DNA from 4 places in the Pseudoalteromonas sp. MMG006 genome. Region 2 is predicted to be linked to each of the others. Evidence: predicted binding sites of a transcription regulator. Region 2 holds the regulator's gene; each other region holds the start of a gene.
What was found. Region 2 encodes sigma-54, which starts transcription at its own class of promoters, with help from an activator protein. Its sites were predicted from a motif close to GTTGGCACGNNNNTNGNNT; they were not measured.
Positions count from the first base shown of each region.

Region 1 (7,647 bases), on a different contig from region 2:
TAGAGCCAACAGATATTGGCCTATTGTTAAACTCTATTGAGCACAAATATCAAGTGTTGTTTGAACAGCATAAAATAAATTTTTATTTATTAAATAGTGCTAAACATGCCATTGTTGAAGCAGATAAAACGCGTATATTACAATTACTGGATAATATTTTAATGAATGCCGTACATTACGCACAGTGCACAACTATTTCTTTAACTGCGAGTAATATAGAGGTTAAAAATCAACCTTATTTAGAAATCGCAATTGAAGACAATGGCGTAGGTGTTGATGAATCTCATTTATCACACTTATTTGAATACTTATATCGAGTAGATAGCGCGCGTAATCGTCAAGAAGGTGGCTCTGGTTTAGGCTTATCAATTTGCCAACATATCGTAAAAGGCCACCAAGGTGAAATAGCCGCAGAAAAAGCGAGCTTAGGCGGTTTAGCGATTATTATTCGCCTGCCCTTAATAAAGGTTTAGAGGACAGAATGGAAGATCAAATACTTATCGTTGAAGATGAAATAAAATTAGCTAACTTAATGAGCGACTTTTTAACAAGCCATCATTACGCAACGCATAAAATTCATCATGGGAATGAGGTGTTACCTTGGCTTGAGCACAATAGGCCAAGTTTAATATTACTCGATATAATGTTACCAGGACAAAGTGGTATTGAACTGTGTAAAGCGATAAGAAAGTTCTCTAATGTGCCTATCATTATGGTATCGGCGAAAGTAGAGGAAATAGACCGTTTACTAGGCCTAGAGCTAGGAGCCGATGATTATATTTGTAAGCCGTTTAGTTATGCGGAGCTGGTGGCGCGCGTAAAGGCAATTTTAAGGCGCTTAACAAGTGTTGGTGAGCTTAGTTCATCAACAATGAAACTAAATGAAAGTACTTACAGCGTGCAATACAAAGCGAGTAGCATAGAGCTTACAAATTTTGAGTTTCAGTTATTTAAACCTCTATTTAATAACCCTAATCGTATTTTTTCGCGTGATAGCTTAATGGATACTATGTACGCTGACCAACGGATCGTGAGTCATCGTACTATTGATAGTCATATTAAAAAGTTACGTAAAAAATTAGATGAAGTCACCCAAACCGACAGTGTTATTCAATCGGTTTATGGGGTGGGTTATCGATTTGTTCATCCTCAATAGTTAAGCTTTGAGTATTTTTATTCTTCGTCAGCGTTTTTAATACGTTCTAAACGGTCGAACTCTTCATATTCGGCCGCTTGAATTTCATCTAAAACTGAATCAACATCAGCAAGCTCATCACTTTCTTCAAATGTACCGCTTAACACTGTATTAGGTGTTAGATTTGCTTCTTCAAATAAAGCCCACATTTCTTTTGCGTACTGTGTTTGTAATAAGCTTGGTGCAAACTGCCCATAATAACGGCGCATATTGTTCACATCGCGACTAAACATCGCTTGGGCGCTGTTATTAGCTGCTGCATTAACGGCCTGAGGTAGGTCGATAATAACAGGGCCATTACTATCTACTAATACGTTGAATTCAGATAAATCGCCATGAATAAGGCCCGTACAAAGCATCAATTTGATGTTGTGGATCATTATTTTGTATTGTTCAATGGCTTGCTCTTGAGTTAGCGTAACGTGGCCTAATTGCGGCGCTACATCACCCTCTTCATCACACACAAGTTCCATTAACAGCACGCCATCAATACAGTAATAAGTATCAGGTACTCTCACCCCAGCACGCGATAAACGTGAAAGGGCGTCTACTTCAGCATTTTGCCAAATTTCTTCTTCTAATTGACGGCCATAGCTTGAACGTTTACCCATTGCACGGGCTTGTCGACCACCTCGCACTTTACGACCTTCTTGATATTGGGCTGCTTTTTTAAAGCTACGTTTTACCGCATCCTTATACACCTTCGCACAGCGAATTTCACCGCTACTGCGTACTACAAATACGTCGGCTTCTTTACCGCTCATTAAGCGGCTGATTACTTCGTCAATTAAGCCATCATCAACGAGGGGCTGTAGGCGCTTTGGTATTTTCACTGTGATGCAACTAGAAAAAGAGAAAGATTAAACATGTAATTAAATAAACCTTTATATATTTGTTGAAAGTTTGAACAGTTGGCTGTTTTCAATAATTATTTAGCACAATAACTGAAATAGTGAGCAAGGTAAAAATAACATGCTAAAAACCGTACTTTTTTCACTTCCTTATTGTTTGCACAATGTTTGCTATTTTTCAGCGTAGTCTATCAGTACACCCTAATTAATATTAAACGCAAGGTTACCACTATGAAGCATTTTTCTATTTTTGCAGCTGCTGCATTATTATCAATGGCTTTTTCTGCCAATGTGGCTGCTCGAGGCGGTGATAATCCACCACCTAAACCTGACTTTTCAACTATAGATGCAGATGGCGATGGTGTTATAAGCTTTGCCGAATTTAGTGAGAGCGCACCACCACAAGGTGATGCACAAACTATTTTCGATGAAATAGACGCAGATGGAAATGGCGAAATTAGCGAACAAGAATTAAGTGAACATAAGCCACCACGTCGTAGCCGCTAAAGGAGATATTAAATGATCAACAGTATTGGTAGTTCATCTAATTTTGTAACTCAGCAAAGTAGTCAGGCGAGTGCTTTAACACAAGAACAAACTGACTTTGTAGAGGAAACGCTCGCTGAGTTTGATGCAGAAAACTTAAGTGCAGAAGATGCACAAAGCATTCAGGCGGCTTTTCAAGAGCAGGGTATTTCTCCCACTAAAGAGCTTGCCGATTTAATGGGTGAACTTGAATTTGATGCCAAGAGTATTGGCGATGCAGGTCGTCCTGAAGGTCAACGTCCGCCGCCACCGCCACAAAATTCATTAGAGTCTGTTGATACTGACGAAGTAGTAAGTTACTTAGATGAATTACTTAGCGAATATTCAAACCAGCTATCTGATGAAGATAAAGAGTCCATCTTATCTTCTGTACAAGAAAAGTTTGGTTTAAGTGAAGGCGACTCACTGCTAAATGTAACAGCTTAGGTGTTATAATTTGAGGTAAAGCTGACTGTTTATCCTTAGGTCTTAAGTCCAAAGCTCGGTTAATGTTTTTACATTACCGAGCTTTTTTTATGCATTTTTAAGGCTATTAATTTAACTGTGTTTCAATTTTGTTGGTGCCATCTTTTTGTGTAAATTTAAAAACAAAGTCTTTTTTTCCGTCTTGGTTTACATCGACTAACAAAATATCTTTATTGTGTTTAGGCAGTACTAATTTTAACTTTTTACGTTTTTTATCCAGCAGTGAGTTTTGCTCACCATAGTAGATATGCAGAGTTTTTTTACTGTATTTATACACTGCATCAATATGACCATCGCCATTTATATCACCTAGATAAAGAGCCGGAGAAGACTCACTTCCATTCATATCTACTTCCATTTCTAAATCGAGCTCAATGTTAGATTCATTAGAAAAGGTTCCATCGCTTTGCTGTTTATATAAATTCATTTCTACATCTACATCGGTACTACCGCCGCCCATGGCCATTGAGGCGATTGTGCCTAGGCCAATATCTAAATCTATTTTTTGTAAATCAATGAGCCCATCGTTATTGAAATCTGTTTTTAATACTAGCTCGCTTGGCCCTTCGGTATTAAATAGATTAATAGATGAAGTAGCAAAGCCTGTCGCATTTCCTAAATACAACGTATGTGCAATTTTAATATCAAGCGAATCCATGCCTTGCGTAGGTTTAAATTGCCTAGTAGTAAAATCTAAAAAACCATCGTTGTTTACATCTAAGAGCTGCTTAATTTTTCGGGTTTCGCCGTTACTTAGCTCGCCTAGTTCAATATTAAAATTAATAGGGGTTAAGGCATCGACATAGCCTTGTGCATCCGCTAACAAAACATTAGCACCAAAGTCGCTGGCAAAAACTAAGTCGCTTACACCGTCTTTATTAAAATCAATGACGACAGGTTGGTTGTTTATATTAACCTCAAGAGATAGCCCTTCTTTTGAAAATCGCCCATTATACTCAGCTGCTTGTTCAAATTTATGTGGCTTGAATGCTCCCTCATTATTTTGAATATATAAGGTACTGCTTGATAATCCTGGAATTAAAATATCGCTAAGGCCATCGTTATTGGCATCAATAACAAAATTTATTTTTTCAAATTTATCGACTTTTAATTGGCTAATCACTGAACTGTAATTAAATAAAAGCTCAGCTTCTTTTGCTGTACTTTTATAAACACCGTTATTAGTTAACACAAGGGCTTGTTTATCTGTTGTATTTGCAATGGTAGCTATATCAAAACCAAATGCATTTTTAGGTAAGGTAAGCTCATAGCTCTGCGAGCTCAGCAAGTTTATTACCTCTAGTTGCTTTGACTCTTTGTTATAAGCGAATAGAGTGGGGGTATCGGTAGTGATCAATTTATCTGTTGTTTTTATTACCATTGTTTGTGCAAAAACGCTTGCTGGTGTAAGTAAAATGGTAAGTGAGTAACAAAGAGGCTTTAGCATGTTAAATCCTTTTACAAAAATTAGTACCACTACAAATAAGTGAAACTGTAGTGATTAAGATGCAATTAGACTACGCTATAAAAGATTTTCTTAGTGTAAGTAATTGTAATAATTTATTTAATAAAATGTGTTTATAAGGACTTGGAACAAAATTTAAAAAAACTAGCTACAGAGCTTATTTTGCTCATTTAAATATGAGTCTACAAATGCTTGCTCCATAGGTTTTGAAAAGTAGTAACCTTGTAAGTGAGATACGCCAATATCTGTTAGTGTATTAGATTGCTCTATGGTTTCTACGCCCTCAGCTACGACCATAAAATCAAGTGAAGAGGCCATCTGAACGATTGCATGGATAATACTTAAACCGCGTTTATCCATATTTTGAATAAAGCTTCTGTCTATTTTTACTATATCAACACCAATATCAAGCATACTAGAGAGTGATGAATAGCCTGTTCCAAAATCATCAATTGAAATACAAAAACCTTGCTTTTGTAGTGCTTTAACAGCAGTTAAAAATGTGAGTTTGTCTTCTGCGAATACAGATTCGGTTATTTCAATATGTAAGTTTTCAGGTTCTACAGTATATAAATTGACTATTTCAACTACTTTGTTAACAAAGTCTGGGTCTTGTAGCTGAATAACCGACACATTCACACTCACTGCAATTTGAGGTTTTAGGTTATTAAACTTTTGCGCTTGGATACATGCTTGTTCTATGACCCAAATGCCTAAATCGGTAATTAAACCGTACTGCTCAGCAATAGCGATAAATTCGTCAGGAAAAATATCTTCTCCATCAAGTTGCCAGCGTAATAGCGATTCAAATGACGTAACTTTATTTGTTTTACTATCAACAATTGGTTGAAAAACAAGCCTCAAACTATTTTCTTTTATTGCACTGGCTAAGCGGTAACTTAATAGAGTCTCGCGTTCCTGCTTGAGTCTAAGGGAATCGTTATAAATATTTACGTTACTTTTTGCTATGCGCTTTTGATGGTACATAGAGATATCAGCAGAACGAATCAATGTATTTAGTTCATTGCCATGCTCAGGATACATGGCAATACCGATAGTGGCTGAAACCCATTTTTGGTATTTATACTTTTCATGATCTGCACCAATACTTAGTAGTACGTTATTTGCAAACTCTAATAGCTGAGCTTTACTTTGGTACATCGTTAAAATTAAAAATTCGTCACCACCCCATCTGCATTTATACAGGTGCTGATCGCATACGTTACTAATTCTACGGGCGACTTCTTTTAATACTTTATCGCCTACTTTATGCCCTAAAGTGTCATTTATTTGTTTAAATCCGTCTAGGTCTACAAATAATAAAGCAAATGGCTCGTCTGGGTTTTCGTTTAAACGCTTATTTGCATTTTTTAAAAACGCGGTTCTGTTGAAAAGGTTTGTAAGAGGGTCTGTGTTTGATAAGCGATAAATTTCTTCGGTACGTTGCTCTACTTTGTCTTCCATTTCATCGAGTAATTCTCTATTTTGATTTCTTAGTTTTATAGCGCTTTGAGTAAATGATGCCGACTTATAAGAGGAAGCCATCATGATCGCAGTAAATGTCAGTCCTAAAATGCCTAATACGTGGTTATAGTTAGCATCAGACAACATTAATAAAAACGAGTAAGGTGCCAGTAATATAAAGCTATAGACAACCGCGGTAATTCTACTGCCAGAAAGTAGGTTGGCAGAGCCTCCAGCAAAGGCAGACAAAATAGCGATAGTAGTGGTTATTTCTATTGTAGATGATCTTTCATGAAACCAAAGCGCATAACCACACCATGAGATAGATGTTAAAATACACCCTAATGAAAAGCGCTTTAGGTAATTATTCGCATAAAATAATGGGTTGTTATTTTTATCCCTTACGAAGCAAATGACATCAACAGCGCGCGCAGCTAATAACGAAATCATGATAGTTAGCCACATCCCTTTTTCATAGGATGTTTGTTGGTTGCTTAAATCAAATGCAAATACCAGTATAAAACTTACAACAGCGGAAATAGCAATGCCTGAAATAGCATTAGAGTATAAAATTTTAACGGCTTCTCTGCGTTCTTCACTATTTAAATTTCTATATGGCACTAAGTAAAACCTTATACAAAAACTACGTTTAATAATGTGTAGCTTTGAAGAAAAGACACCTAATGCTACAGGTAAGAATGCATTAAACACACTTACTCGCAAGGTGCTAATTGTTGGTATAAATATAGTTTATGAGCTTAAAAGAAAAAAGTGCAGGTAGTGAATAGGCCCAAAAATAATATTATGGGCCTATTAAATAAGGTTGTCTATACTATTTAGTTATTAAAAATCGCTATCATTATGGCGCTCAGCCATTTGCTCTTCCTCGGGGCCCCAAACGCGGTTTACACGGCGTCCGCGCTCAACAGCAGGGCGCTGCGATACTTGTTTAGCCCAGCGCATAACGTGCGTATACGAAGCCACATCTAAAAATTCGGCAGCATCGTACAAGTCACCCAGTACTAGTGAGCCATACCATGGCCAAATTGCAATATCGGCAATTGAGTACTCATCGCCCGCCATGTATTCGTTTTTGCTTAAATGGCGGTTTAGTACATCAAGTTGGCGCTTAACTTCCATCGTAAAACGATCAATAGGGTATTGCATTTTACTCGGCGCATAACTATAAAAGTGGCCAAATCCGCCACCTAAATAAGGTGCAGATCCCATTTGCCAAAATAGCCAGTTGCGACACTGCGTTTTAGCTTGGAAGTCTTTTGGAATAAGCACATCAAATTTTTCTGCGAGGTATTGAAGTATTGAACCTGATTCAAAAATACGGGTAGGAGGCGTTGTTGAATGATCCATTAATGCTGGTATTTTTGAATTAGGATTAATATCAACAAAGTCAGAACCAAACTGATCACCTTCACTAATATTTATTAAATATGCATCGTAATCAGCATCGGTGCAGCCAAGCTGTAAAAGCTCTTCAAACATAATTGTGGCTTTTTGACCATTTGGTGTTGCTAATGAGTAAAGCTGAAATGCATGCTCACCTTTAGGTAACGTTTTGTCGTGAGTAGCACCTGCAATAGGACGGTTAATATTTGCAAATTTACCACCACTTTCACTTTCCCACGTCCAGACTTTTGCCGGTG
Region 1 covers NZ_JAGJEJ010000002.1:137,437-145,083, forward strand. The annotation lists gene J8L73_RS03095 (ATP-binding protein) at 1-473, shown strand, start outside; gene J8L73_RS03100 (response regulator) at 482-1,156, shown strand; gene J8L73_RS03105 (PA4780 family RIO1-like protein kinase) at 1,174-2,028, opposite strand; gene J8L73_RS03110 (EF-hand domain-containing protein) at 2,278-2,553, shown strand; gene J8L73_RS03115 (hypothetical protein) at 2,566-3,018, shown strand; gene J8L73_RS03120 (VCBS repeat-containing protein) at 3,125-4,504, opposite strand; gene J8L73_RS03125 (bifunctional diguanylate cyclase/phosphodiesterase) at 4,667-6,607, opposite strand; gene yghU (glutathione-dependent disulfide-bond oxidoreductase) at 6,830-7,647, opposite strand, start outside.
Region 1: a site for sigma-54 is predicted at 2,202-2,220, ahead of J8L73_RS03110 (EF-hand domain-containing protein). Genes of this name have one in related genera too.

Region 2 (7,647 bases):
TTAACCTTAGCGACGAGCAAATTGCCTATATTGGCGATGATGGCCCCGATATGCCTGTAATGGAACAAGTCGGCTTTGCCGTTGCTGTAAACGATGCCCACCCACTTATTAAACGTTTATCGCATTATGTTACACAAATGCCTGGAGGCTTTGGAGCCGTAAGAGAACTTACCGATTTACTCATGCTTGAAAATGGTAAGGCGCTTACCACACAAGGCACTAGTTCATGAATGCGGCGCGTATAATACTTAGCATTTTATTCATTAGCTGTATGGTTTGGCTTTGGTACCCTTATTTTACCCAAACAAATACAGCACCTCAGGAAGAAGCTGAAGTGATTGCTGAGCCTGATTATATAGCTATTGAACTTAAGCAAACAGCTTACGATGAACAGGGTAAAATTAGCCACAAAGTAACAGCGGCTAAAATGGAATTATACCAGCAACTAGGTTTTACATTTTTTGAAAAGCCTATATTTACCCTATATAACGAAAAACAAACATGGCAAATAAACGCTGACGAAGCAACATTATACGAAGACAAACAGTTAATTTTAGAAGGTAATGTAGTTGCCATAAATTTAACCGACAACGCTATGATAGACAAAATCAACGCTGACAATATTCAAGTTGATATAAACCTATTAACAATGCGTTCAGAACAGCCTGTTGTCATTACGGGGCCCAATTTAAAAATCACCGGTAAAGGCCTTGAAGCCGACTTAAAAACTGAAGTGATTAAACTAATTAACCATACGCGAACCATATATTATGACCAATAAAATGTCTAAAATACTTATAATTCCAGCCCTTCTACTTGCTTTTAATGGCTATACGGCAGAGCGAGAAGCTCCTGCTGCTGATCAGATTTCAATTAGCGCCGACAAACAAGAAGGTCAGCTAAAAGCCAATGTTGGGATTTTTGAAAAGAACGTTGAAATTATTCACGGTAATCGTCGTATTACAGCTGACCGCTTAGAAGTACATAAGCGCGATGATTTAGGTGATAACAAACAGTTACTAATAGCAACAGGTAGCCCAGCTTATTTCGAAGAAAAACAAGCTGACGGCACGGTAATGAGCGCCAGTGCAAACGAGGTGCGTTACGATGTAGCAAAACGATTTTTAACGCTTGTTGGTGATGCTGAAGTTGCGCAAGCAGGTCAAAAAATCAATGCAAAAAGCATTACGTACGACATGCAACAGCAATTAATTAGCGCCGAAAAAGATGAAAACTCAACCGACCGCGTGCACACTATTTTAGTGCCTGTTAAGCCAAAAAAAGAAAGTGATAAAGGTCAGCCATGAGCACATTAAAAGCAGAGCTATTAGCAAAAAGCTATAAAGGTCGCGAAGTTGTAAAAAACGTTGGCCTTGAAGTCAAAGCCGGCAGTATTGTAGGGTTACTCGGACCAAATGGTGCAGGCAAAACGACTACTTTTTATATGATAGTAGGCCTTGTACCAAGCGATAAAGGCAAAATTTCTATCGATGAGAACGATATTACTCTTTTACCCATGCATAGTCGTGCTAGATTAGGCATAGGTTACTTGCCACAAGAATCGTCAATTTTTAGAAAGCTTAGCGTTTATCAAAACCTAATGGCTATTTTAGAAACGCGTAAAGAGCTTAATAAAAAAGCGAGAGAAGATACGCTTAACAACTTGTTAGATGAATTTAGTATCCAACATATTCGAGACAGCCAAGGTATGGCTTTATCGGGTGGTGAGCGCCGTCGTGTAGAAATAGCGCGCGCATTAGCCGCTAATCCTAAATTTATTTTATTGGATGAGCCTTTTGCAGGTGTTGACCCTATATCGGTATTAGATATAAAGAAAATAATAGAACACCTTAAAAATCGCGGCATTGGTGTATTAATTACCGACCATAATGTAAGAGAAACCCTTGATGTTTGTGAAAAAGCCTACATTGTTTCTCATGGAGAGTTAATTGCTTCTGGTACACCAGAGCACGTATTAAACGATAAAACGGTACGCGATGTTTATTTAGGCGAGCAATTTAGGCTGTAACATTTACGCCATGTCTTTAAGCATCTGCTAGTATTAATTATAACAACATAAAAGGATTGTTAGAGATACATGAGGCAATCATTACAGCTGCGCATGGGCCAGCAACTTACAATGACTCCACAGCTGCAACAAGCAATTCGTTTGCTGCAACTCAGTACATTGGATCTCCAGCAAGAAATACAAGAAGCGCTTGATAGTAATCCGCTTCTCGAAGTAGATGAACAAGATTACACGGAAGAATCGGCTGGTAAAAACGAGCAAAAAGCAGATAACGACGAAGTAACCGTAAGCGCTAGTGCTGACGAAAAACCGAGCGAGTACGAGCAAGATAGTGGTGAAGCACTTACTAAAGATACAGTAAGTGACGAAATGGCTATGGATGTAAGCTGGGATGAGTACATGAGCGCAGCACCTGCTTCATCATCAGGCCCAATGCCAGAAGATGAATCTATTTACCAAGGTGCTTCAACCGAAACACTTCACGAATACCTAATGTGGCAATTACAGCTCACGCCATTTAGTCCCACGGATGAAGCTATCGCAATAGCGATAGTTGAAGCCGTAGATGACTCTGGTATTTTAACACTTAGTTGTGAAGAAATTTTAGAAAGCTTTAATCAAGAGAATGACGACGAAGGTGAAGTTGAACTTGATGAAATAGAGGCCGTTTTAAAACGTATTCAGTTATTTGATCCTGTGGGTATAGCAGCTCGTAGCTTACAAGAGTGTTTGTGTATTCAGCTAAATCAGTTTGATAAAGATGCGCCTTTTATCAATGAAACAAAGATGATTTTAACCGAGCATATTGATCTATTAGCAGCTCGCGACTATCGTACATTAATGAAGAAAACTAAGCTCAAAGAAGACGAGCTTAAAGAAGTAATGACGTTAATACACACTCTAAACCCTAAACCCGCAGATACTATAGTAAGGGAAGAGTCAGAGTATGTAATTCCCGATGTGTCGGTGAAAAAAATAAAAGGCCGCTGGGTCGTTGAGCTAAACCCAGATAGCATGCCTAAAATACGTGTTAATAGCCAATATGCAGCTATGTCGCGTACAGTTAAATCTAGTGGTGATAGTCAATTTATTCGCTCTCATTTACAAGAAGCTAAATGGTTTATAAAAAGCCTAGAGAGCAGAAACGACACATTGCTTAAAGTAACTAATTGTATTGTTAAGCAGCAACAGGGCTTTTTTGAGCATGGTCCAGAGGCCATGAAGCCTATGGTTTTAAACGATGTTGCTGAAATGGTAGAAATGCACGAATCGACTATTTCGCGCGTAACTACTCAAAAGTACATGCACACGCCACGTGGTATATTTGAGCTTAAATACTTTTTCTCAAGCCATGTAAGCACCGAAAATGGCGGTGAGTGTTCGTCTACAGCAATACGTGCTTTGATAAAAAAATTGATTGCCGCAGAAAACTCAGCAAAACCATTGAGTGATAGTAAAATTGCGGATATATTGGCTGAGCAAGGAATTAAAGTAGCTAGACGCACAATCGCAAAATACCGCGAATCTCTGGCTATTCCACCGTCTAATCAACGAAAGAGTTTGATATAAGACGCAAAACAAAGAGGAAAACGCTTATGCAACTAAACTTAACTGGTCGTCATGTAGATGTTACTGATTCATTGAGAGACTACGTAAATAATAAATTTGCAAAGCTAGAAAGGCATTCTGATCATATAAACAATGTTCATGTCATTCTCGATGTAGAAAAACTCAACCAAAAAGCTGAAGCTACTATCCATGTAAGTGGTGCAGAATTATTTGCATCTACTGAACATCAAGATATGTATGCTGCCATTGACTCGTTGATTGATAAGCTCGATCGTCAAGTTATTAAACACAAAGAGAAGCTTGCTCGACACTAATATGATGAAATTAAGCTCACTTATATGCCAGGACTGCAGCAAAGCTGCGGTCCTTTTTAATAGCAAAAAAAGAATTTTAGAGTTTATTAGTGAGCTTGCTCATGAAAAGCTTCCTTACCTTTCCCAACAAGATATCTTATCTGCTTTAATGAATAGAGAGAAACTTGGCAGCACGGGGATAGGCCGTGGTATAGCAATCCCTCATGGAAGAATGAGTGGTGCAGAAGAGCCATTAGCATTAGTACTTGTAAGTGAAAAAGCAATAAATTTTGACGCGATTGATAACCGCCCAGTTGATATATTTGTTGCACTCATCGTACCAGATGGCGATAACCAGCAGCACCTAAAGACTCTTGCAACTATAGCTGATAGACTAAATGACAAAGAGTTTTGTAAACAGCTACGCTGTGCAAAATCTGATGCTGAGCTTTACCAAGTCATTGTTAACCAATCGTAGTTTAAAAGGGTGATAAATGGAGTTAATTATCATAAGTGGCCGCTCCGGTTCTGGAAAGTCGGTTGCTTTACGCGTTGTAGAAGATTTAGGTTATTATTGCGTAGATAACATACCAGTAAACCTACTCCCCTCTTTAGTGCGAAGTGTGTCGGACACCTACGATAAAATAGCTGTTAGTATCGATGTGCGTAACATCCCAAAAGAACAAGATGAATTTAATGATATCTTTGAATACCTTCCAGGTTTTGCAAATCCCACTTTATTTTATCTAGATAGTGACGATCAAACCCTGATCAAACGCTTTTCTGAAACACGCCGGTTGCACCCGCTTTCTATTGACTCGTTACCACTTGATTTAGCTATACAAAAAGAAAAACAATTGCTAGATGTATTGGTAACCCGTGCTGACTTTATGCTCGATACAAGCGACTTGAGTGTTCACCAATTAGCGGAGTCTATCCGTGAGAAAATTCTCGGTAAAAAAGATAAGCAACTTATTGTAACCTTTGAGTCATTTGGTTTTAAACACGGTATCCCTAAAGAGGCTGACTATGTATTTGACGCTCGTTTTTTGCCAAATCCGCATTGGGAGCCAGAGCTTAAGCCTTTAAATGGCTTAGACCAACCGGTTAAAGATTATTTAGCGAGCCACAGCATAGTACAAAAATTCACTTGGCAAATTCAAACATTTGTACAAACATGGCTACCACACCTAGAGCGTAATAATCGTAGTTACTTAACAATTGCCATTGGCTGTACTGGCGGGCAACACCGTTCGGTGTATTTAGCTCAAACAATTGGTGAGAGCTTTGCGATGACGCACCCTAATGTAAAAATTAGACACCGTGAACAAGAAAATAATACAGCCAAATAATCACCTGTTCAGCTTACATAGAGTAGATTATGCATTGTGAAGACACTTTTTTAATAAAAAACAAACTTGGCTTACACGCTAGAGCTGCGACAGTGCTTGCACAGTTAGCCGTGCAGTTTGATGCCACCATTACACTGTTTCAAGATGATAAAGAAGCAGCTGGCGATAGCGTACTTGCATTAATGCTACTAGAAAGCAGCCAAGGTAAAGAAGTTAAAGTAGTGTGTGAAGGCCCTGATTCTGAGCAAGCCTTACATGCTGTTGGGCAGTTAATTGCACAACGGTTTAATGAACAAGAATAATTAAGCTTAACTTTTAGTAATAAAAAATTTTACCCGGTTAAGCTTATAAATAAGGTTAGTGCGCCTGTACACTTACCGCCTCCCCTAAGTAATATAAAAATTTGTAAAGGACGCCAATGCCTGAAGCTTTTGAACAAGATTACCCACTTCAACAATTAAAACAGGTGACCAAGTCACTTAATAGTGGTCAATTTGTTCAAGTTAGGCGCATGCTTGCAAAAACAGCTCCTTGTGACACTGCACTATTATTAGAATCATCACCCCATAAAATCCGTCGTTTACTTTGGCAATTAGTTGACCCTGATGTGCAAGGTGATGTTCTTGAAGAACTCTCTGAAGATGTACGTTTAGGCATTATTGCTCAAATGGAGCCTAAGCACATAGCCGCCGCCACTGAAGACATGGGGCATGATGATTTAGGTGAAGTGCTACGAAGCCTGCCTGACACCGTTTATAAAGACGTTGTTAGCGCAATGGATATTCAAGACAGGGAACGAGCAACTCAAGCCCTATCATATCAAGAGCGCTCCGCTGGCGCGTTGATGAACACCGATACGGTAACCATTCGCCCTGATGTTACTCTTGATGTAGTGCTCCGTTATATAAGACTCAGAGGCGAGCTCCCTGAAGGCACTGATGACTTATATGTAGTCGATAAACATAACTGTTTTTTAGGTGCATTATCACTCAGTACCTTACTAACTAACCCACCAGAAAAAATCGTTCTTGATTTAATGGACGAAGATTGTGAATCAATTCCAATCTCTATGGATGAAAGTGAAGTTGCACAGCTTTTTGAGCGTCATAACTGGATATCTGCACCGGTAGTTGATGATAACGCACACCTGTTAGGCCGTGTCACCATTGATGACATTGTTGATGTAATACGCGAAGACGCTGAGCATAGCCTTTTGAGCTTAGCGGGTCTTGATGACGAAGAAGATACCTTTGCACCCGTTTTAAAAAGCTCAAAAAAACGCTCAGTTTGGTTAGGTGTAAACTTATTGACCGCTCTTGCAGCAGCCTTTGTAGCAAGCTTTTTTGAAGGTACTTTAGATGTATTGCCTATTTTGGCGGTGCTAAACGGTATTGTGCCTTCTATGGGGGGCGTTGCTGGCAGCCAATCTTTAACACTTGTTATTCGTGGTATTGCTGTAGGTCATATAAATCAAACAAACCAACGCTTCTTAATGATGAAGGAGCTTGCCATTGGCGCGTTAAACGGTATTTTGTGGTCTCTTTTAATTGCTGGTGTTATAGCACTTTGGCAGTGGGATTTTATGCTTGGTGGCGTACTCGCTTTCGCTATGTTTATGAACTTAGTCGTCGCGGGCGTGGCGGGTGCAAGTATTCCTATTATATTGAAAAAGATGAATATTGACCCCGCATTGGCAGGCAGTGTTGTGCTTACTACCGTAACTGATATTGTTGGTATTTTTGCCTTTTTAGGCACAGCGACTTGGTTGCTGATATAAGTTAAAACCGTTTGATAAAAGTGATTTGAATAAGCACTCTCATGGCAGCTAATAACAAACCTAAAAAATCCCTCAAACATAAAGGGCTTTCAACACTAAAGAGTGTGTTGGTATATGGTTTTATATTTATCATAATTTATACAGCTATCAATTGGTGGCGACAACCTGTGATGCCAGCTAACCCGCAATTGCAGTTAATAGACTATCAAGATAAGTCCATAAACCTAGGTAAAATTAGCCAAAGTAAACCAACGCTTATTTATTTTTGGGGTACTTGGTGCCCTATTTGTAGTATTACCTCTGAAGCTATAAACGAGCTTGCAAAAGACACTCATTACTCGATAGTGACCATTGCAATAAAGTCGGGATCGGATCAAGATCTTCATCGCTATCTCATTGAAAACAACTACACCTTTACAACAATAAATGATCGAAATGGTGAGATATTTGCCGATTGGCAAGGACAAGTAACGCCTTCCTACATAATCTTAAAAGATAGTAAAATGACGCAAGGGCTTACAGGCATTCAGCCTTTATGGTCGCTTAAATTACGCTTATGGTTATCTGAAGCTTTTTAGCAAAAAACTCTTTATTGCCCATACTAATGTGTCAATAAAGAGCTTTTAA
Region 2 covers NZ_JAGJEJ010000003.1:22,025-29,671, forward strand. The annotation lists gene kdsC (3-deoxy-manno-octulosonate-8-phosphatase KdsC) at 1-230, shown strand, start outside; gene lptC (LPS export ABC transporter periplasmic protein LptC) at 227-781, shown strand; gene lptA (lipopolysaccharide transport periplasmic protein LptA) at 771-1,307, shown strand; gene lptB (LPS export ABC transporter ATP-binding protein) at 1,304-2,029, shown strand; gene J8L73_RS04265 (RNA polymerase factor sigma-54) at 2,099-3,598, shown strand; gene hpf (ribosome hibernation promoting factor) at 3,625-3,912, shown strand; gene ptsN (PTS IIA-like nitrogen regulatory protein PtsN) at 3,917-4,369, shown strand; gene rapZ (RNase adapter RapZ) at 4,386-5,243, shown strand; gene J8L73_RS04285 (HPr family phosphocarrier protein) at 5,273-5,545, shown strand; gene mgtE (magnesium transporter) at 5,662-7,020, shown strand; gene J8L73_RS04295 (protein disulfide oxidoreductase) at 7,062-7,598, shown strand.

Region 3 (7,647 bases), on a different contig from region 2:
ACAGTAACGTGTTCAATCAAATCTAAGCCCAAATCGGTCAAATAACCGCCATCAGGGCTATCTATAATGCCTTTATCGAACAAACGCTGCGCTGCACTAAGTAAGTTAGCCTCTGCGTTTGAATGTAGTTTTATACCCTGCATTTTACTATCGCGTGGAAATTTGGCTAATAGTGTAAATTCGTCAATCATAGTTTGGTTAAATTGCATGTGTGTGCACCTTTTATTGTTCTGTATTTAAGTCAGTGTTGTATAAAGCTATTACTTACCCTAGCATGTTTTTTACCGCAGTGTACTATTTTTAAACTACCTATCTATTGAGGCCAAAAATGTATAATAGAATAGCGCTTATCATCACTCTTACTTGCTTAATTTTTGTAACCAATAGTAATGCCAGCACAATTAAAACTCACGCCATAGTTGATGCAAATGAGATTTCAAATCAAAGTAAAAGTTGTTGGTATGATAATAAGCGATATAGCGAAGGTGCACTTATTCAAATACACTCTTTCACGTTGTTGTGCAGCGCTAAAACACCTGAGCACAATAACAGTCAACTCATTTGGCTTAAAATTGATAAGCAAGGTAATGCTATTTATCCTAAAAAGCCCAAAACCATTACAGTGAATTAGCGCTAAAAGCCGATTTAAGCTACAATGCACGCAGTTTAAATAAGTAGTATTACTATGAATAATCAACCTAAAAACCCTTTACACGGGGTAACGTTAGAACAAATTCTTGTTGAGTTAGAGCAACGACTTGGCTGGAGAACACTTGGCGAACAAGTAAAAATTAAATGTTTTACTGATTCACCGAGTATAAAGTCGAGTCTTAAATTTTTACGTAAAACGCCATGGGCGCGAGATAAAGTTGAAGCACTTTATATTCACACTATCAATAATAAGCCTATTCGCAAACCAAAAAGTGTACTAAGAGAAACATCTTCTCAAGCGCCGGATACAACAGGGTTTGTTTGGCCATCAATTAAAAAATGATGTAAAAAAGGAGCTAATTTAGCTCCTTTTTTGATCATAACTAACGCTATTTATTGATCTTTGCAAATCACATTTAATGAAGCCGGCTCAATAGTAATAACCAGTTTTTGAGCGGTTTTAACTTCACCATCTAGTACGTACTTAAGCTCCCCTTCGCCTGTAATCTCGACTCTTTTAGCATTTGTATGATGCGAATTTATAGCTAAATGTGTTTGCGTTAAGCTACTAAACATCAGCTCTGCAATACTTAGTACTGTGGTTGAATTTTCATTATTTGGCGTTAACCAATTTATATCGAGTAGCCCGTCACTATGATCAGGTTGCCCTCCACCTTGAGCCAATAATGTTGTAAAAGGCGCAGCATTGGCCACGATAAAACTATTTGTACATATTTCTTTTGGCTCATTATCATCGAGTTTTACACTAAGTAATTGTGATCTTTGCTCGCCAAATGCTTCAAAAAAACCATTTAAATAAGCAAGTTGCCCCGACTTATTTTTTGATTCTCTATCTGCTTTTTCAATCATAGATTGCTCAAAACCAATACCCGCGAGCAGTAGTACTAATTCGTTATTACAATAAGCAGTATCTATTATGCTTGTTTGACCATCTATAATTAAATCGCAGGCTTGTTCAACTGGAATTAGTTTAGAGCTAATTCCCATTAATACATGTGCCAGGGCGTTTGCAGTGCCAAGAGGAATTATCCCTAGCTTAAACTTTGTATTAATAAGTACGCTGGCAACTTCTGTAACGGTGCCATCACCACCACAAGCGATTACAATATCTGGGTTTTGCTTTATTGCTTGTTTAGCAAGCTCAACACCGTTTACTTCTTTTGATGTAGTAAGTACTTTTAAATCGTAATAAGCGGATAGACGTGCAACTATTAAGTGCTCTTTTTCTTCCCACAAGCGCGTACCCGATACCGGATTCGCAATTAATACCGCTTTATTTTTAATAACCAATTCACCTTTTTTATGGCGTTTGGCTAAATGGCGTAACTGGTGTTTATTTAAGTTGGCAGTCTCTCGGGTTTCTTTAATTTTCGCAAGCACTTCATGAACATCTGCATTTTTGTTTTGGCTAAGCAAGTAAGCAGCCATAACAAATACCGATCTTCCGCGACCCAACGCGCAGTGAACAACCACTCGACGATCTTCTTTAATATGATTATGTATCCAGTTAATAGCTTGATTTAATTGTGAATGAGTAGGAATACTATGATCGAGCACCGGAATATTTAAATAATTAATATTCTCCTGCGTTGAACTCCATTCAAGGCCATCAAACTCACACGTTACGTCTAGAATGGCTGTAATACCGTTATCTTTTAATGTGTCTATATCTGAGGGGAATAACCGACAGGCTAAAAATAAGTTATCGTTTATTTGTTGAATCGGCGGTACTTTATCGCGTTTGCGCGACCAGGCATTGTAAATTTGTACACCAAACAAAAATGGCACAAATGCCCAGCGTATATAAAAAGGGATAACACCATTTTCTCGTTTTCTGAAAATTTTAGCAGCATTAAAAATGTAGGCCGCACTTACAAGTAAAAGTGAAAGCGCTGTCCAATAAAAAACAATAGCAAAGTAAACTGAGTTCACTTCCCATCCAATAAAAATTAGCACTAGCGCTAATAGCGAATAACTAATTGCAGCCCACATAACCTCTCCTTTTTATACTATTATTCGTTTTTTTAAACGTTATTACCTGCTTGTTTGCAAATACCGCGCCAGTAAAAGCCACTCTAAGCCTGCCCTATAAAATCATAACATGCTGATTTATAAGTATATAAATAAAAATAAGTTATATTAAACAACTCGTTGATGCACTTTTTACACAGTTATGGATAAATTATTCTCAAATGTTAACAACTTAATTTTGACTGGTTAATGCTTGTACTCACGTATAAAGGAGCTAATCTATAAAGCAATAATAATTTTTTGCATCCAATTCCCACCTTCAATCGTTAACTCACTGATAAAAAGAAAAACAGGAACCCTATGGACAACGACGAATTACTTCCTCTTTTGTGCGCAACAGCACAGGGAGACAAAAATGCGTTTTCGAGCTTATATCAGCAAACCAGCGGCAAACTTTTTGCGATTAGTTTAAATATGCTAACCAATAGAGCCCACGCAGAAGAAGCATTACAAGATGCGTTTATTAAAATTTGGCATAATGCATCAGAATATAATGCCTCAAAAGGCACGGTGATAAGCTGGATGATTAGTATAGTAAGGTATCGTAGTCTCGACTCGCTGCGCTATCACAAAGTACGTAAAGAGCAGTCGTTAGGCGACGATGAATACGATTGCCAAAGCATTGATATAAATTACGACGAAGAAACAAAACTAGTTAATTGTATAGAGCAACTTGAGCCGCAACAAAAGCAGGCTATTCATTTAGCCTATTACAAAGGGCTGAGCCATAGCGAATTAGTGGATCATATAGAAACACCGCTAGGCACAGTTAAAAGTTGGATTAGGCGCGGGCTGTTACAGCTCCAAAGGTGTTTAACATTATGAACTACAACAAACCAGAGTTACTCGACTCCCTAGCCGGACAATATGTGCTTGGTACATTGACTGGGTTAGCACGTAAACGTTTTCAACGTTTAATGCTCACGTCTAGTAAAGCGCGTGAAGCCACCAGCATGTGGGAGCAAAATTTAAATAATTTAGCCCGTGCTATCACGCCGCAAATACCCAACGATGAAGTATGGGTGCAAATAATGCAGCGTATTGAAAATAAGCCTCAGCCTAGTAAAACAGTAGTGCATACTAAGCCTTCAATTTGGCGCACGTGGTCCTTTGTGGCTACTGCTGCATGTATTATTTTAGCCTTTTTAGTTATACAACCAACTACCAGCATTAAACAAACTCAGCAAGTTGCCTTGGTACAAAACCAAGATAAACAGTCGCTTTGGTTTATTGATGTAAATGAGCAAGGCCTTTCTATAAAAGCAAGTAGCCAATTATCGGCTCAAACAAACAAAGATTACGAGCTGTGGATGATCTTAAAAGGCCAAGATACGCCAATATCTTTAGGTTTACTCCCAAAACAAGGTGATAAACTCTTGATGAAAGATAAACGCTTTAAAGCTTCCGATATCGCTCTACTAGCAGTAAGCTTGGAGCCATTAGGCGGTTCACCAAACGGTTTACCAACCGAGGTGCTATACACCACTGAGCTAGTACTTCTTTAATTTTTTAATCTTCAGCTGGTTGCTTTTACCGCGCAACCAGCTCGCCTCACGATATATAATTAACAAAAAATAAAAATAAATTAACTTTTTTGCATCCAACTTCAACTTTGCTTCGTTATTACTTATGACTTCAATCAAAACTATAGGACAAGGTCATGAAAGCTTTAACTCCATCAATACTCGCAGTAGTAGTATGCAGTACATTTGTAAGTGCACCAAGTGAAGCATCTAGCCACAGAGAAGCGCCAAATATAAGCCGTTTCCCGACTTTAGATTCAACTGATTTTTACGTATTTAACAGTTACGAGCAAGGCCGTGGCGATTACGTCACATTGATTGCTAATTACATTCCGCTTCAAGATGCTTACGGCGGCCCAAACTATTTTGCCATGGACCCTGACGCAACTTACAGCATTCATATCGACAACGATGGTGATGCTGTTGAAGATATTACTTTTGCGTTTAACTTTAAAAGCATGCTCCCTAACGATAACCAAGGTGTGCAATTAACCGTTGGCCCAGAAGGTAATCAGCGTACTGTATCAGTTCCCCTTAAAAATGTTGGCGGTGTAGCAGCTGGTGATGATAGCGCAGCTAACTTTAGTGAATCGTACACTATGCGTATGATAAGCGGAGCACAGCGTACAGGTGAGACAACTGTATTAAATAACACCACTTCAAACTCTAGCACCTTCTCTAAGCCTTTAGATTATGTGGGTGATAAGACGTTTGGCTCAATGAGCGATTACCAAGCTTACGCAGATCAGTTTGTTTATCAGGTATCTATTCCTAATTGTGATTCAATGGCACAGGTTTTTGTTGGGCAACGTAAAGACCCATTTGTAGTTAATTTAGGTAAAACATTCGATTTAGTTAACTATGTACCAGTAGAAGGTGATAGTGCGCCAGGTGCCGGTGATGGCGGTGGTTTCCCTGGTGGTATTACACAATCGGCAGATAACGACGACCTAGCTGATAAAAACGTAACATCAATTGCAATTGAAGTACCTAAAAGTTGTATTGCTGGCGAAGGTAATGATGTTATAGGTTCATGGACAACGGCCAGCTTACCGCAAGCGCGCATATTGAACCCGAACGCTAAATTTGCAAACAATGCAGTTAATGGCGGTGCTTTAACGCAAGTTTCACGCCTAGGTAACCCGCTCGTTAATGAACTTGTAATTGGTATAAAAGATAAAGACACATTTTCAAGTGCTCAACCACAAGATGATGCCCAGTTTTTAGATTATGTATCTCACCCTTCTTTACCTGAACTATTGAATATTTTATTTAAAGATGCAGTAAATACAACGCTTGGTGCAAATCTTGAAACCCTAGCCCCTACTAACTTTCCACGTACTGATTTAATCACCGCATTTTTAACTGGTTTTGCAGGTGTTAACCAACAAGCCACAGTCACCCCTTCAGAAATGTTACGTCTAAATACAGCTATTGCAGCAACGCCGCAAGCTGATCAATCAGCTTTTGGTGTCGCAGGTGATGATTTAGCTGGCTTCCCAAATGGACGTCGACCTGGTGATGATGTGGTAGATATTGCACTTCGCGTTGTAATGGGCCGCTTATGTCATCCTATTCCTGTAAACGGTGAAGAAACGAACCTTGGTCTTTGTGCACCAGAAGATGCTAATACAGGAACAGTTCCATTTACTGATGGCGCTCCTGTTGATGCAACTATGATGGACGCAACATTCCCATACCTTGCAACGCCCCTTGCAGGCTCTAAATAAGGAGTTTACTCATGCGTAATTTAAAAACTACCCATGTATGTTTACTACTTAGCACCCTAACACTTGGAGCGTGTAGTAGCGATGATGATAACAAACAACCTACACCGGTTGTAAATGCAGCGCCTACAGCAAGTGATGCAATGCTCAGTACACAAACAGAAGTAACGATTACCGATATGCTCAGTGCCAATGATAATGATGGCGACTCGCTCACTTACTCGTTAGTAAGTGAGCCAACACTTGGCGTAGTAATAGTAAACAATGATGGTAATTTTACTTACACACCCAATAAAGAAGCGACTGGCTCAGATAGTTTTGTGTTCGGCGTAAGTGACGGTGTTAATGCTCAAGTGACGGCTACGGTCAGCGTTACAATCGATGCGCTAGAGGTTGATTTTGCTCAATTTGCAACTGATGCATTTAATCAAGCCCCCAATGCAGAGCCACTATCTGTAAATGGCAGAGTGTTTACCAACACTGATACCGACGTTGATGGACTTATTTCAACAAACGGTAATTAGTAATTAAGCTGATGGCCATGGATGGCTTTTTTCAAAGGATATAAAAATGCATTTTTCAGTATTTAAGCCCATAGTATTTATAGCTTTTAGCATAACCTCTTTAGGGCTAAATGCTGCACCTTACACGCCAAAAGAAGATGCAGTAATTGCAACAAGCAACTCGGCTCTTAGCGCATCTCTTACCCTTGAAGAAATAAACGAACTAGTTACTAACAGCCAATATGCAGGCCAAACAGAGCGCTTACAAGGTTTACTAAAAACGCGTTTAGCACAATTATATAAGCAAACCCCCACACCTAAAATTGGTTATTTATATGCAAGAGTGCTGCAAAAAGAGCACCTTTTTGAGCAAGCGATTACTGTAGCGAATGACGTTTTAATTACCGAACCTAACCATAGCAACAGTCATTTATTATTAGCTAATATATACATGGTTCAGGGGCAGTTTTTAAAAGCAAAGCAACATTGCATTGCTTTAATTTCTCATGTGAGCACCATTACAGCTAGCACCTGTGTGTTAGACGTACAAAGTCAGCATCAAGATTTATTAAAAAGTTATCAAGCATTAGTCAAAATAATTAATAATAAACCCATCAGCCTTGCTACAAAACATGTTTTGAGCGAAATGAGCTATCGTCTTGGTAATTACAAACAAGCCCTCTCACACTTGCAAAGTGTTGATTTGGTAAACGCCCCAGTAAGCCTTATTGTTTTATGGGCTGATATTCACCTTGCCCTTGCTCAGCATACCGATGTTTTAAATACATTGAGTGCATTACTCCCTGACAAAAATAATTTAGAAGATGCTATTTTACTCAGGCTCGCCATTGCAGAAAAAAAATTAAATAAAACAGGTAAAAAATGGCAAAATCTAATGGCGCAAAGAGTTACACTACGTGAGCTTCGCAAAGATTCTTTTCATGCGAGTGATTTAGCTAAATATTACCTAGATGTACAACCTAATCGCGAAAAAGCACTTTACTGGGCTCATATTAATTGGCAACAGGCTAAAATGAGCGCCGATGAGCAATTACTCATTCAAGCCCAAGCGATGCAAAGAGACACACTATGAAAACGCCTTATCTATTTATAATAACTTTAATGCTATGCATTTTTTCAACTAACAGCTTTGCTCATCAGTTAAGCACTAGTTATATCACCTTAAATAAC
Region 3 covers NZ_JAGJEJ010000006.1:66,911-74,557, forward strand. The annotation lists gene J8L73_RS08175 (TIGR02647 family protein) at 1-209, opposite strand, end outside; gene J8L73_RS08180 (DUF1496 domain-containing protein) at 329-631, shown strand; gene J8L73_RS08185 (VF530 family protein) at 686-994, shown strand; gene J8L73_RS08190 (diacylglycerol kinase family protein) at 1,045-2,664, opposite strand; gene J8L73_RS08195 (sigma-70 family RNA polymerase sigma factor) at 3,004-3,528, shown strand; gene J8L73_RS08200 (anti-sigma factor) at 3,525-4,208, shown strand; gene J8L73_RS08205 (DUF4331 domain-containing protein) at 4,364-5,956, shown strand; gene J8L73_RS08210 (Ig-like domain-containing protein) at 5,968-6,477, shown strand; gene J8L73_RS08215 (hypothetical protein) at 6,524-7,549, shown strand; gene J8L73_RS08220 (HupE/UreJ family protein) at 7,546-7,647, shown strand, end outside.
Region 3: a site for sigma-54 is predicted at 2,719-2,737, ahead of J8L73_RS08190 (diacylglycerol kinase family protein). Genes of this name have one in related genera too.

Region 4 (7,647 bases), on a different contig from region 2:
TAAGCGCCAGTTTTTAGACGACATGTATTACCCGTTTAAAGTTAATCCACAATTTAAAGCTTGGTTGCCTGTAATTGATAATCCACATTGCTGGATTGTGGTTAATGGCAGCGATAAGCCAAAGCTTATTTTTTATCGTCCAGTTGATTTTTGGCATAAAGTTCCCGACGAGCCACGTGACTTTTGGGCTGAGTACTTTGACATAGAGCTATTACTACAGCCCGATCAAGTAGAAAAGCTACTTCCATACGATAAAGCTAAATATGCGTATATGGGCGAGTACATTGAAGTAGCACAAGCACTTGGTTTTAGTTTAATGAACCCTGAGCCTGTACTAAATTATTTTCATTTTCATCGTGCATACAAAACGCAGTACGAGCTTGAATGTTTACGCCAAGCTAACCGTATAGCAGTAGACGGGCATAAAGCCGCACGCGATACGTTTTACAACGGTGGTAGCGAGTTTGATATTCAACAAGCGTACCTCATGGCCACACGCCAAAGCGAAAACGAAATGCCATACGGTAATATTGTTGCGCTTAACGAAAACTGCGCTATTTTGCACTACACACATTTTGACCCTAAAGCGCCGCATACTCATAATTCGTTTTTAATTGATGCAGGTGCAAACTTTAATGGCTACGCTGCTGATATTACTCGTACATACGATTTTAAAAAGCAGGGAGAATTTGCTGAGCTTGTTAATACTATGACGGCTACGCAAATTGAGTTAGGCAAAGGTTTAAAGCCAGGTATGTTATATGGCGATTTACATGTTGAGTGCCATAACCGCATTGCGCAAATACTTAGCGACTTCAAAATTGTAAACTTACCAGCGGCAGAAATTGTTGAGCGTAAAATTACCTCTACTTTTTTCCCGCATGGACTAGGGCATCACCTAGGTTTACAAGTGCATGATATGGGCGGTTTTATGAGTGACGAAAAGGGCACACATCAACCATCGCCTGAAGGGCATCCGTTCTTGCGTTGTACTCGTAGAATTGAGAAAAACCAAGTGTTTACTATTGAGCCTGGTTTATACTTTATTGATTCACTGCTTGGTGATTTAGCACAAACCGACAATAAGCAGTTTATTAACTGGGACAAAGTTGAGACGTTTAAACCTTATGGCGGTATTCGTATTGAAGACAACATTATTGTTCACGAAGATAGCCTAGAAAATATGACTCGTGATTTAGCGCTCGACTAAATCCTTATAAAGACGAGTTAGCTAATACGCGCTAAAATACGCGAATACAAAGGGGCCTTTTGGCCCCATTTTTAATTGAGCTTTAATTATGTCTGAATATAAATACCCTGCCGAAGATGTGTTTCACCAAGAAGAAATTAAAAAAAGCACTTTTATTGTTCATATAGCTCATACGCCTGATTTAAATGCAGCTAAAGCGTTTATTAAAAGCATTGAAGAAAAGTACTCAGATGCTCGCCATAACTGTTGGGCGCATGTAGCGGGTAATCCTGGTGGCAGCCATGTTTATGGTTTTTCAGATGATGGAGAGCCAAACGGCACAGCAGGCAAACCTATGTTAAATGTGCTGGTGGGGTCGGGGCTTGGTGAAATTACCGCAGTGGTTACACGTTATTTTGGGGGGATTAAGTTAGGCACAGGTGGTTTAGTGCGTGCTTATGGCGGCTCACTTAATAATGCGCTTACTCAACTTAAAACAGTCACGAAAGTACCTAGCGTAGAAATAATTGGCCAAAGCGAATACAACATGCAAGGTGCAATAGAGCAGTTATTAAAAACCAGTTATCAGGTACTTAATATTGATAAGCAATTTACTGCTAATATTGAATGGGCGATCACAATAGATAGTCGACAAGCCCAGCAAGCGATAAAAGATATTTTTGATTTAAGCCACGGCGCAGTTGAGTTAACTATTAAAGAGTAATAACCTACACAAATTGCATTTAATGCATACCTGTTTAATTTGATCTGATTGAAGTTATTCAATCTCAGTTTACTAATAATAAAAGCGATAAGCTAAATGCAATTTCGTACCATCATAAAAATTCTTGGCCAACTTGTTGCGCTGTTTAGTATTACCATGGTGCCACCGGCACTGGTGTCTTTAATTTATAAAGACGGTGGTGGTGTTCCGTTTGTTTTAGCATTTATATTCAGCGTTGTTATTGGCATGATGGCCTACTACCCAAACCGCCATGAAAACGGCGATTTAAAAGCACGTGAAGGCTTTTTAATTGTTGTTTTGTTTTGGTTGGTACTTGGGGCGTTTGCATCATTACCGCTTATATTTTTACAAGAGCCAAACTTATCTTTGGCTGATGCCGTATTTGAGGCGTTTTCAGGCCTTACAACCACCGGTGCTACTGTACTAACGGGTATTGAATACTTGCCAAAATCGGTATTATTTTATCGCCAGCAACTCCAGTGGTTTGGCGGTATGGGCATAATCGTACTTGCTGTCGCTATACTGCCCATGCTAGGTGTTGGTGGAATGCAGTTGTACCGTGCTGAAATACCCGGCCCAGTAAAAGACTCTAAAATGACCCCTCGTATAGCCGATACAGCCAAGCACCTTTGGTATATTTATGTGTCGTTAACTATTACGTGTATGCTGGCTTATTGGGCTGCTGGAATGGAGTGGTTTGATGCTATATGTCATGCGTTTTCTACGGTGGCGATCGGTGGCTTTTCTACTTACGATGCATCTATGGGGCATTTTGACAGCCCTATGATTAACTTTATTTGCGTGTTCTTTTTAATTATTGCGGCGGTTAACTTTTCTTTGCATTATGCGGCTGTTGCAAGCAGAAATATTCAAGTATACATACGAGACCCTGAGTTTAAGGTGTTTTTGTGTATACAATTAGCGCTGGTGGTTATTTGTTTTACAGTGCTTTCATCTAACGAAATATTTGCCAATGGCGACGAGACCCTCGATCAAGCTTTGTTTCAAGCGGTATCTATGAGCACAACGGCAGGCTTTGCTACCGATAACTTTTCTACTTGGCCGCTGTTTTTACCTATTTTACTTATATTTTCGAGCTTTATTGGTGGCTGTGCAGGCTCTACCGGTGGCGGTATGAAAGTAGTAAGAGTATTTTTACTTTACTTACAGGGCGTACGTGAGCTTAATAGGCTTGTACACCCGCGCGCTATATACTCTATTAAACTTGGCCGTAAAGCATTGCCAGATAAGGTTGTAGAGGCCGTATGGGGCTTTTTCTCGGCATATGCACTGGTGTTTATTATTATTATGCTGGCGCTTATGGGCACAGGTATGGATAACATTACGGCGTTCTCAGCTACTGCTGCGTGTTTAAATAATTTAGGCCCAGGCTTAGGTGATGTTGCCTCACACTATGGTGCAATTACCGATGGTGCAAAATGGTTGCTAACTATTGCTATGGTATTTGGCCGGTTAGAAATATTCACGTTATTAGTATTATTTACGCCTACTTTTTGGCGTGGCTAAACGTTATTAAACTAACTCAGGGGTAGAGTATGCCAGCGTCAAATCTAAACAAATTACACCAGCTTACTCCAAGTGGTTTGGTTGATTTAGAAATACACTAACCCCGACTGACAGCAAGTGTATTAAAACCGAGTTTGTAGGCTTGCTCGAAAATAAATTTATTATTTAAATTTCCCTAATTTAAAGCGCTTACCCGTTAGGAGTGATTATTTACGCGACGGTGTAACTGTCATAGTAAGAGCATTAATATAAAGCAATGGTGGGCAGATTATTGCCTTTTGACAACAAATTATGTCGGTGGCTACTCACCCTACTAGGTTGATCTTTATTAACTACCCTAAGCAAGTACAGCTTTTTCCTGCGCTTTTAAGCACGGATCCTTACCTTATTACCGGCTAAATTAAAAGTGAGCGATAACAGAGTACTTGAAGGCATCATCAAAGATATTTCACTCACAGGTGTTATGTTTGATATTAGAGGCGATCAACAAGACGAAGACCTAAAAAACATGCACTGTAATACTAGATACCAACAGTAAGGATTTTCAAGGTGAAATTTGCAGTGTAAAAGAGCACTCATCAGGTGTTAATTGCGGGATTAGGTTATTAGCCAGTGAAGATGAAATGAAAGCATTTATGAAAGAGCATTTTATCGACCCATCTGTACTTGATATGGCTGTAGAGTAATAACGTTTCGCCTTTTTGCAACAAAAAGGTATTTTTCGTCAAAATATTAAAAATATTTCTTCATTTAATTTAAAAATAAATATAATTTCTATAAATAACAGTTGGTTGAACTAGGTAAAAATAGAATGATTATTTTCACTGCAAACCTGCTTAGCTTAAAGTTTACTTAAATTTTTTAGGTAAAACCCCATCTTTCCATTAAATACTCAAAACTGTAGCTTTTTACTTAATTGTAACTAGCTGTTTTAGTTGAATTTAATTCTCCCTTAGTAAATCGCGTTGCTAAATAGCAACAAAAATCATAGCTAAAATCTTCAAAACAATGAAGAAAAAATCGTAACGAACTGATATTTAATGGCTTTTAAAGGTTGGCATTTAAGTTGTAATAGTCTGGGTGTACTGAACGAAAACGTGATTTAAAGTGAAAGACTTAATCGCACACACATAAATTTGAAGGATACATATTATGAAAAGCATTAATAAAACTTTAGCACTAATCGCTATTGCATCTTCATCAGCAGCTTTTGCAGCATCAGATTTTAATACGTTAGATGTAGATGGTAATGGCGCAATTAGCCAAGCAGAAGCATCGGTAGATGCAAAGCTAATGAGCATGTTTTCAGAGCTCGATACTGACCAAAATGGTGAGTTATCAAAAGAAGAGTTTTCAGAAGCTTAATTTAAAGTGATTTATCCTGAGTTGCCAAAGACAACCTAAGTAGGCAAGGGAGCTTACGAAAGAGGATAACAAGGAAGTGAATATAACTTTTATTTTAGCAAACCAATTTTTTGATAGAACATTGAATATGAAGGAATACGCTATGAAACATCTAAATAAAGCACTCGCTCTTATTGCTATCGCATCTTCTTCAGCTGCATTTGCAGCATCAGATTTCGATAGTTTAGACACCGACGGCAGTGGCGCAATTAGCCCAAGCGAAGCGGCAGTAGATACAGATTTAATGGCTGAATTTATTGAGCTAGATACAGACGGTAGTGGTGAGCTTTCTAAAGAAGAGTTCTCAGATTACTAATTAATCTTTAAAGGTTAAGCATTTTTCACAGTTAAGGATCTTTGAAAAGGACTTCCCATCTTACTAGGAATATTATTATGAAAACATTAAATACAACACTTGCAGTTTTAGTTTTAGCATCTTCATCAGCAGCTTACGCGGCAGTAGACTTTGCCTCATTTGATGCCGATGGTGATGGTGCAATCACTAAGCAAGAAGCGCAAGTAAATTCACAATTAGTAAAGATTTTTGATGATTTAGATGCAGACGGAAACGGCGAGCTTTCAAAAGAAGAGTTTGCAAAAGTACAGTAAGCAAACGCTTCATACTCCACTAAAGCCGCCTTAGTCAGCGGCTTTTTTGCATTTACGCCAAATAATTATAAAAATATAGCACTTACTTGGAATAGCTTTTCTACAACGGTAATGTGTTTTTTGTCGATTAAAAACATGATTACATGATCGCCCGACATGATAATTGTATCGTCGTGGGCTATAAGTACATCGTCGTTACGTACTATTGCGCCAATAGTAGTACCGGCTGGGAGCTTAATGTCGGCAATTGCACGGCCAACCACTTTTGAAGTGTTTTCGTCGCCATGAGCAACGGCTTCAATTGCTTCTGCTGCACCTTTGCGTAATGAGTAAACATTAACTATATCACCACGGCGTACATGAGTAAGCAATGCCGATATAGTGGCCTGCTGCGGCGATATGGCTATATCTATTTCCCCACCTTGTACCAAATCAACGTATGCACCACGCTGAATAAGTACCATGGTTTTTTGTGCGCCCATTCGCTTTGCAAGCATAGCCGACATAATATTTGCTTCATCGTCGTTAGTTACGGCAATAAATACGTCAACTTGCTCTATATGTTCTTCAGATAACAACTCTTGATCTGATGCATCACCGCAAAATACCACTGTGTTGTCGAGCATTTCAGATAGTTGCTCAGCACGCTCTTTACTGCGCTCTATTAATTTAACACTGTGGTTTTTTTCAAGTGAGCGGGCAAGGCCGGCACCAATGTTACCGCCGCCAGCAATCATAATTTTTTTGTAAGAGCGTTCTAGCTTTTGTAGCTCGTTCATCACCGCGCGAATATGCTTGGTTGCGGCTATAAAAAAGACCTCATCGTCGGCTTCAATTACTGTAGTACCCAGCGGTTTAATAGCTTTACCTTGGCGATAAATAGCCGCAACGCGGGTTTCTACATTAGGAATGTGCTCTTTTAAAGCAGAAAGCGCATAACCCACTAACAAGCCACCGTAATAAGCTTTAACAGCCACTAAGGAGAGCATACCATCGGCAAATTGTAATACTTGTAATGCACCAGGGTAGTCTATTAAACGGCGAATATATTTGGTCACGAGTGCTTCTGGGGCAATATAATGGTCGATTGGTAAATCGTCATTTTGGAAAAGTTTTTCGCGGTATTTTAAATATTGCTCTGAACGTATTCGAGCAATTTTAGTCGGGGTATTAAAAATACTATATGCTACTTGGCAAGCAACCATGTTCACTTCATCTGAACTGGTTACCGCTATAATCATATCGGCATCTTCAGCGCCAGCACGGCGTAGTACATCAGGGTGCGCACTGTGGCCCATAACCCCTTGTAAGTCGTACTTATCTTGAAGTTCACGCAGACGGTTGCCGTCTATATCTACAACCGTAATTTCGTTTTGTTCGCCAACTAAGTTTTCAGCAAGCGTAGCGCCAACTTGCCCAGCTCCGAGTATGATTATTTTCATTATTTACCCGTATTAGTAATCAACCTAAAAAGAGATTAATTACCGTTTAATTAAAAAAATAGCCATTTAATATCTCATAAATGGCTAACTATTTAGTGTACGGTTATTAGGCTTTTTTAACTAGCTTAGCGTAATAAAATCCATCACTTTCGCCCGGTAGTAATTGCAAACCCGGGTTAGTAACAGTGTCGTTCTCGTGCAATGGAATATGCACTACATCGTCATTATTCGCTAAAAACTTAGCAACTTGTTGCTGGTTTTCTTGTGGGAGTACCGAACACGTAGCATATACCAATGTGCCACCTGGTTTTAGTAGGGGCCAAATGCTATCGATTATATCACTTTGCAGTTTAGCTAGATCTTCGATGTCTGATGCGCGGCGTAACCATTTTATATCTGGGTGACGGCGTATTACACCAGTTGCAGAACATGGCACATCTAATAATATACGATCAAACTGCTGTTCATCCCACCAAGTATGAGGCTGTGAAGCGTCACCACATTGTAAATCGGCACCTAAGCCAATACGCGTAAGGTTTTGCTTAACACGCTCAAGGCGAGTTGAGTCGCTATCTAGGGCTAATACTTCAGCATCAGCAAGCTCTAATATATGACACGTTTTTCCGCCAGGCGCTGCACAGGCATCTAAAATGTATTCATCAGCTTTAGGTTCTAAAAAGCGTGCTGCAAGTTGTGCTGCTGCATCTTGCACCGAACATGCACCTACATCA
Region 4 covers NZ_JAGJEJ010000023.1:46,762-54,408, forward strand. The annotation lists gene pepQ (Xaa-Pro dipeptidase) at 1-1,210, shown strand, start outside; gene J8L73_RS17005 (YigZ family protein) at 1,299-1,913, shown strand; gene J8L73_RS17010 (TrkH family potassium uptake protein) at 2,010-3,461, shown strand; partial or broken gene J8L73_RS17015 (flagellar brake domain-containing protein) at 3,491-4,147, shown strand; gene J8L73_RS17020 (EF-hand domain-containing protein) at 4,614-4,826, shown strand; gene J8L73_RS17025 (calmodulin) at 4,969-5,181, shown strand; gene J8L73_RS17030 (EF-hand domain-containing protein) at 5,259-5,474, shown strand; gene trkA (Trk system potassium transporter TrkA) at 5,540-6,916, opposite strand; gene rsmB (16S rRNA (cytosine(967)-C(5))-methyltransferase RsmB) at 7,023-7,647, opposite strand, start outside.
Region 4: a site for sigma-54 is predicted at 4,515-4,533, ahead of J8L73_RS17020 (EF-hand domain-containing protein). Genes of this name have one in related genera too.